DNA from 2 places in the Bradyrhizobium paxllaeri genome. Region 2 is predicted to be linked to the other one. Evidence: riboswitches for the same ligand, from Rfam matches in the RefSeq annotation. Region 2 holds a riboswitch; the other holds the start of a gene.
What was found. Region 2 has a riboswitch for S-adenosylmethionine ahead of LMTR21_RS37025 (O-succinylhomoserine sulfhydrylase). Riboswitches for the same ligand answer to the same signal wherever they lie in the genome.
Positions count from the first base shown of each region.

Region 1: linked by a shared signal. The riboswitch ahead of metX (homoserine O-acetyltransferase MetX) and the one ahead of LMTR21_RS37025 (O-succinylhomoserine sulfhydrylase) in region 2 are both predicted to bind S-adenosylmethionine.

Region 1 is NZ_CP042968.1:7,182,751-7,186,728, forward strand. Features, by position in the region: gene LMTR21_RS34335 (alpha/beta fold hydrolase) at 1-21, shown strand, start outside; gene metW (methionine biosynthesis protein MetW) at 116-781, opposite strand; gene metX (homoserine O-acetyltransferase MetX) at 783-1,985, opposite strand; SAM riboswitch at 2,067-2,146, opposite strand; gene LMTR21_RS34350 (chorismate mutase) at 2,312-3,160, shown strand; gene hisC (histidinol-phosphate transaminase) at 3,188-3,978, shown strand, end outside.
Region 2 is NZ_CP042968.1:7,726,893-7,730,870, reverse strand. Features, by position in the region: gene LMTR21_RS37030 (SGNH/GDSL hydrolase family protein) at 1-521, shown strand, start outside; gene LMTR21_RS37025 (O-succinylhomoserine sulfhydrylase) at 637-1,830, opposite strand; SAM riboswitch at 1,901-1,980, opposite strand; gene LMTR21_RS37020 (2'-deoxycytidine 5'-triphosphate deaminase) at 2,103-3,209, shown strand; gene LMTR21_RS37015 (PQQ-dependent sugar dehydrogenase) at 3,317-3,978, opposite strand, start outside.

The DNA of each region.
Region 1 (3,978 bases), 540 kb from region 2:
CTGGTAGCGGTTCACGTTTGACGGCGTCATTCCGGGATGGTCCGAAGGACCAGACCCGGAATCTCGAGATTCCGGGCTCGCGTCTTCGACGCGCCCCGGAATGACGCTGAAAGCGTCACTTCCCCGTCCCCCTGCTCAGCAGAAACACACCCTGCTCGCCGAACATGTTCCAGACCCACCAAGGCAGGTTCAGCGGCACCGGGCGGCCGTAGAGATCGAGGGCGACGGCGCGCTCCATCTTGACGTTGATCTCGTCGCAGAGCTGGACGAAATCCTTGATGGTGCAGAAATGGATGTTCGGCGTGTCGTACCAGGTGGCGGGCAGATGTTCGGTGCGCGGCATGTGGCCGCCGACGAGCAGTTGCAGCCGCATCTTCCAGAAGCCGAAATTCGGGAACGACACGATCGCTCGCCGGCCGATTCGCAGCAGATTCTCCAGCACGACCTTCGGCTGCCGCGTCGCCTGCAGTGTCTGCGACAGGATCACGTAGTCGAAAGCATCATCGGGATAGTTGACGAGATCGGTATCGGCGTCGCCCTGCACCACGGCCAGCCCCCTGGCGACGCAGCGGTTGACGCCCTCGCGCGACAGCTCGATGCCGCGGCCGTCGATGCCGCGGCTCTCCAGCAGTTGCAAGAGTTCGCCGTCGCCGCAGCCGACGTCGAGCACTTTTGAGCCGGCCGCAATCATTTCGGCAACGAGCAGATGATCGGTGCGATATTTTCCGGTGCGATCGGGCGCGACGCCGCCGAGCGGCAGGCTCTGTTCCTGAAGGGCCATATCAGCCACCTGTACCATCGAGGCCGCGCGCCTTGCCTGCGGATTCCAGGAAGGCACGGGAAATATCGAAGAACTCGGGCACGTCGAGCAGGAAAGCGTCGTGGCCGCGGTCGGTCTCGATCTCGGCAAACGACACCCGCGCGCTCGATGCATTCAGCGCATGCACCAGCGCCCGCGATTCCGAGGTCGGAAACAGCCAGTCCGACGTGAACGACACCACGCAGAAGCGCGTCTTGATGCCGCGAAACGCCTGCGCCAGCACGCCGTTGTGGTCGGCGGCGATATCGAAATAGTCCATCGCGCGCGTCAGATAGAGGTAGCTGTTGGCATCGAAGCGCTCGACAAAGGACGAGCCCTGATAGCGCAGATAGCTCTCGACCTGGAAATCCGCGTCGAACGAAAACGTCGGCAGCTCGCGATCCTGCATCCGCCGTCCGAACTTGCGATGCAGCGCGGCGTCGGAGAGATAGGTGATGTGGCCCGCCATCCGCGCCACCGCCAGCCCGCGATGCGGATGGGTGTTGCGTTCGAAATAGCGCCCATGGTGCCAATCCGGATCGGCCATCACGGCCTGCCGGCCGAGTTCGTGAAACGCGATGTTCTGCGCCGAATGGCGCGTCGAGCACGCCACCGGCAGTGCCGAAAACACCCGCTCCGGATAGGCGGCGGTCCATTGCAGCACCTGCATGCCGCCCATGGAGCCGCCGATCACGCAGAGCAGTGTCTCGATGCCCAGCCGATCCAGCAGCATGGCCTGCGCGCGGACCATGTCGGGGATGGTGATGATCGGGAAATCCAGCCCCCAGGCCTTGCCGGTCGCCGGATTGGTCGAGGCCGGACCGGTCGATCCCATGCAGCCGCCGATCACGTTCGAACAGATGATGAAGTATTTGTCGGTATCGAGCGGTCGGCCGGGGCCGACCATGATTTCCCACCAGCCGGCCTTGCCGGTCAGGGGATGCACGTTGGCGACATGCTGATCCAGCGTCAGCGCGTGGCAGATCAGGATGGCGTTGGAGCGGTCGGCGTTCAGTTCGCCATAGGTCTGATACGCGATCTGGAACGGCGCGAGATCAATGCCGCAATCGAGCTTCAACGGCTGCTCGACGTCGAACTTCGCCACCGTCGAGGTCGGATGATCGGCCTCGTGGGCGCGGTCCTCGCTGTGAATCGACGGACTGGATACCGACTGCAAATTTGTCATCGACGACCAACCTCCTTGTGGAGGCTCCAGACAGAAGTCAGGCCATAAAAAACCCGGCCTGAACGAAAGGTTCGGCCGGGATCACTTCTGTCCCCGGCCTGTTTAGCGAGTTGTTTAACGTGGCTGCAAGCCGGCCGGCTCAAATGACCACGGAATGGAACAAAGCTAGTCCGAAGCAGGTCCCCCGTCAAGGCAGGCCCCATGGCTAACCGGGTAGCTGCCATGCCAGCGCCGCCGTTTCTCTTTGCTTTCAGCGGCCGTCTTTTCTAATCAATAGCCATGATTGCCGGTGATTTCGGATCGATCCGGCGCTGAAGGTTCTCAAGATGTCCAAAGCCCCCCCGGCCCCGCCCTCGCTGCAGGAATTGCGCAAGGAGATCGACGCGATCGACGAGCAGGTCCATCGCCTCCTGATGGCGCGCGGCGACATCATCGACCGGCTGATCCAGGTGAAACAGACCCAGGAAGTCGGCTCGGCGTTCCGCCCGGCGCGCGAGGCCAGCATGATGCGCGAGCTCGTCCGGCGCCATCGCGGCATCCTGCCGCTCGACACCATCGAGAGCATCTGGCGCGTCATCATCTCGACCTTCACCTACGTCCAGGCGCCGTTTTCGGTGCATGCGGACGTCTCGGTCGGCGAACCCGCGATGCGGGATTCGGCGCGGTTTCATTTCGGCTTTGTCGTGCCCTATGTCGGCCATTTCAGCGCGCAGGCGGCGGTCGAAGCGGTGGCGAAATCGAAGGGCGATCTGGCGCTGGTCTCGGCGGTGTCGAGCCGTACACCGTGGTGGAATGCGCTGGAAGCCGACGGCGCACCGAAGATCATCGCCCGGCTGCCATTCCTTGAGCGCGCCGATCATCCGGCGGCGCTGCCGGTATTCGTGATCTCGCGCGTCGCCGACGATGCGATGGTGACGGAGGTGCAGATGTGGAGCGTCCGCGTCTCGGGGTGGAACGCCGATATCGCCCGCGCGCTGGCGCCGCTCGCCGAAATCGTCGCCGTGCCCGACACCGCCTTCGACGGCGCGGCGCTCTTGGTGTCAGATGCCGGCACCGGCTTCGAGAAGATCAAGGCTGCCCTGATCCAGGCCGGCGCCTCGGTGCGCTCTTCGGCCCTCGTCGGCAGCCACGCAACGCGCTATACGGTGCCCCCGAACGGATCGGCGAAGCCTTGACCGCCGCCTGAAATTCCGGAGTTGAAGATGAACCGCCCCGTGCCGAATCCCGGCATTCTCGATATTGCGCCCTACACGCCCGGCAAGACGCCGGTGCCGGAGCCGGGCCGCAAGGTGTTCAAGCTGTCGGCCAACGAGACCCCGTTCGGGCCATCGCCGAAGGCCATGGCCGTCTACAAGGATGCCGCCGGACATCTGGAAGACTATCCGGAAGGAACCTCAAGGGTGTTGCGGGAAGCGATCGGCCGCGCCTACGGCCTCGATCCCAACCGCATCATCTGCGGCGCCGGCTCGGACGAAATCCTCAATCTGCTCGCGCACACCTATCTCAGCCAAGGCGACGAGGCGATCTCCACCGCCCATGGCTTCCTGGTGTACCCGATCGCCACGATGGCGAACGGCGCGAAAAACGTCGTCGCGCCCGAGACCAACTTTACTGCCGACGTCGACGCCATTCTCGCGCGCGTCACGCCGCGCACAAAATTGGTGTGGCTCGCCAACCCGAACAACCCGACCGGGACCTACGTGCCGTTCGACGAGGTCAAGCGGCTGCGCGCCGGTCTGTCGCCGCATGTGCTGCTGGTGCTCGATGCTGCGTACGCCGATTACGTGTCGCGCAACGATTACGAGCTCGGCCTGGAGCTGGTGGCGACCACCGAAAACACTGTGATGACGCACACCTTCTCCAAGATCCACGGGCTGGCGGCGTTGCGTATCGGCTGGATGTTCGGCCCGGCCAACATCGTCGATGCCGTCAACCGGATCCGCGGGCCCTTCAACGTCTCGACGCCGGCGATGCTGGCGGCGGTGGCCGCGAT
Region 2 (3,978 bases):
GCATCTCCGTCGTCAATGCCGGCAAGGGCGGCGAGGACGCGCCGGAAATGATGAAGCGGCTGGAGACCTCCGTTCTCGATATGCATCCGGATCTGGTGATCTGGCAGGTCGGCACCAACGCGGTGCTGCGGAACCTCGATCCCGCTGAGACGGCAAAACTTGTCGAGGAAGGCATCGGGCGCATTCAGGCCGCGGGCGCCGATGTCGTGCTGATCGATCCGCAATACTCGCCGCGCGTCAACGAGCACGCCGAGAGCGCGGGCAAGATGATGTCGCTGCTCAACAAGGTCGCCGAGCTTCGCAAGGTCGGCGTCTTCCCGCGCTTTGCGGTGATGAAGGACTGGCACGAAAAGCAGGCGATCCCGATCGAGAATTTCGTGATTTCCGACGGCCTGCACATGAGCGACTGGGGCTACGCCTGCTTCGCGCAACTGCTCGGCGACGACATCATCAAGTCGGTCGGCCAGATCAAGCTCGGCGTCGCCGTGCCGGCGGACGTGCGGGCGTATAGGCCGATGTGAACCGGAATTCGTAGGGTGGGCAAACGCGCGTCAGCGCCGTGCCCACCATTCTAACCGAATACGCCGCGTGAGATGGTGGGCACGCTTCGCTTTGCCCACCCTACCGTTCGCAGCTTCACGCCTTCTCCAGCGCCTGCGCAACGTCCTCAATCAGATCGTCGGCATGCTCCAGCCCGGCGGAGAACCGAATAAAGCCCTCGCTGATGCCGAGCTCGGCGCGCGCCTCCGGCGTTAGCCGTTGATGCGTCGTCGTCGCCGGATGGGTGACGAGGCTCTTGGCATCGCCGAGATTGTTGGAGATCTTGGCAAGCTTCAACGCATTGAGGACGCGGAAGGCGGCCGCCTTGCCGCCCTTCACCTCGAAGCCGACCAGCGTCGAGCCGCCGCGCATCTGCTTTTTCACCAGCGCCGCCTGCGGATGGTCGGCGCGGCCGGGATAGATCAGCCGCGAGATCTTCGGATGGCTTGCCAGCACCTCGGCGAGCTTCGCCGCGTTGTCGGTCTGCGCGCGCACCCGCACGCCAAGCGTCTCCAGGCCCTTGAGCAGGACCCACGCGTTGAACGGCGACAGCGACGGCCCGGTCTGGCGCATGAAGTTGTGGAGGTGCTCGGCGATGAAGGCTTCGGACGAGAGAATGATGCCGCCGAGGCAGCGGCCCTGGCCGTCGATATGCTTGGTCGCGGAATAGACCACGACGTCGGCGCCGAGCGACAGCGGGCTCTGCCAGATCGGGGTGGCGAAGACGTTGTCGACGACCAGCCGGGCGTCGCCCTTGTGCGCGATCTCGGCAATCGAGGGAATATCGAGCACGTCGAGCGTCGGATTGGTCGGACTCTCCAGGAAGAAGGTCTTGGTGTTGGGCCGCAAGGCGCGCTGCCATTGGTCGAGATCGAGACCGTCGACCAGCGTCGTTTCGATGCCGTAGCGCGGCAGCAGGTCCTGCACGACGTAAAGGCACGAGCCGAACAGGGCCTTCGAGGCGACCACGTGATCGCCGGCCCTGAGCGGCGCGAGGATCGCGGTCGTCACCGCGGCCATGCCGGTGGCGGTGGAGCGCGCGGCTTCGGCGCCCTCGAGTTCGATCATGCGGCGCTCGAACATCGAGATCGTGGGATTGGAATAGCGCGAATAGATAAAACCGGGATCCTCGCCCTTGAAGCGCGCCTCGCACTGCTCCGCGCTGTCGTAGACATAGCCCTGGGTGAGAAACAGCCCTTCCGACGTCTCGCCGAATTGCGAGCGCAGGGTGCCGCCATGGACGAGGCGGGTTTCGGGACGATAGCGCTTGGTAGAACCAACTTCAGACATGTGACCTCCGCCGTGACCACTGGAAAATGGTCACAAAAAACCGGCCTGGAAAAATTTCCACAGGCCGGGATCACACGTGTCCCCGGCCTGTTTAGCGATTTATTTAACGTGGCTGCAAGCCGGCCGGCTCAAATCACCACGGGATAAGTCATGCTGATATTCGCTTGCGCCCTTTCAGTCAAGGCGGCCATCGGATAACCCCTAAAAGCCCATATTGACGAGGTTTGGATGACATTTGGGCATCCGAAAGGGCCACCTCAGAGGACCGCGCCGTGTCGTTCACGCTACCGCCCGACGCCAACGGGATTCTGCCCGACCGCATGATCGCGGCGATGGCGGATGCGGGCCTGATCCTGCCGGCCTATCCCTTTGTCGAAAGCCAGATCCAGCCGGCCAGCCTGGACCTGCGGCTGGGTGACATCGCCTACCGGGTGCGCGCGAGCTTCCTGCCCGGCCCCGGCGCGACCGTTGCCGAGCGCATCGACGAACTGAAACTGCACGAAATAAATCTCTCCGACGGGGCGGTGCTGGAGACCAATTGCGTCTACATCGTTCCGCTGCTGGAAAGTCTCGCTTTGCCGCCGGAGATCGTGGCTGCCGCCAATCCGAAGAGCTCCACCGGCCGCCTCGACGTGTTCACGCGCGTGATCGCCGACGGCACCCGCCGCTTCGACATGATCGGCGCCGGCTATCACGGCCCGCTCTATGCCGAGATCAGCCCGAAGACGTTTCCGGTGCTGCTGCGCGAGGGCTCGCGGCTCTCGCAGGTACGCTTCCGCACCGGCGACGCCATCCTCAATGCCGACGAGCTCGATGCGCTGCACGACGCCGAACGGCTGGTCGATATCGACGACGCTGATCTGGCCAACGGCGTCGCACTCTCGGTTGATCTTTCCGGCGAGAATTCCGGCGGTTTCGTCGGCTACCGCGCCAAGCGCCATACCGGCGTCGTCGATGTCGACCGTCGCGGCGGCTATGGCGTCGACGAATTCTGGGAGCCGATCCCGGCGCGCCCCGACGGCAGCCTGATCCTCGATCCCGGCGAATTCTACATCCTGGCCTCGAAAGAAGCCGTGCAGGTGCCACCGGACTACGCCGCGGAAATGGTGCCGTTCGATCCGCTGGTCGGCGAATTCCGCGTGCACTATGCGGGATTCTTCGATCCCGGCTTCGGCTATGCCGGTGCCGGCGGGCAAGGCGCCCGCGCCGTGCTCGAAGTGCGCTCGCGCGAGGTGCCGTTCATCCTCGAGCACGGCCAGATCGTCGGTCGCCTGGTCTACGAGAAGATGCTGTCGCGCCCCGACGCCATGTACGGCCAGCGCATCGGCTCGAACTACCAGGCGCAGGGACTGAAGCTGAGCAAGCATTTCCGGGTGTAGCTCGCCGTTCGCCGTCATTGCGAGCGAAGCGAAGCAATCCATCGCGCGGCATACCGGATAGGTGGATTGCTTCGTCGCTTGCGCTCCTCGCAATGACGACGGTAGCCCTACCGCGCCGCCGATTTCGCCGCCGGCGTCACGCGCCACACCGTGTTGCCGACGTCGTCAGCCACCAGCAGCGCGCCCTGCTTGTCGAGCCGCACACCGACCGGGCGGCCCTGCGCTTCGCCGTTGTCGTTGAGGAAGCCGGTCAGCACGTCCTGCGGCCCGCCCGATGGCTTGCCGTCCTTGAACGGCACGAAGATCACCTTGTAGCCGGCGCGAGGCTTGCGATTCCACGAGCCGTGCTGGCCGATGAAGGCGCCGCCTTCCATGTCGGGTGGAAAGAGATTCCCGATGTTGAAGGCGAGCCCGAGCGAGGCCGTATGCGCGCCGAGCGCATAATCAGGCGCCATCGCCTTCTGCACCAGGTCGGGCCGTCGCGGCTCGACGCGCGTATCGACGCGGTCGCCGAAATAGCTGTACGGCCAGCCGTAGAAGGCGCCATCCTTCACCGAGGTCATGTAATCGGGCACCAGATCATTGCCGAGTTCATCGCGCTCGTTGACGACGACCCAGAGCTCGCCCGTCGTCGGATTCCATGCGGGGCCGTTCGGATTGCGCAGGCCTGATGCGAACACGCGCCATTGGCCGCTGGCGCGATCGACTTCCAGCACAGCGGCGCGATCTTTCTCGGCCTCCATGCCGTTTTCGCCGATGTTGCTGTTGG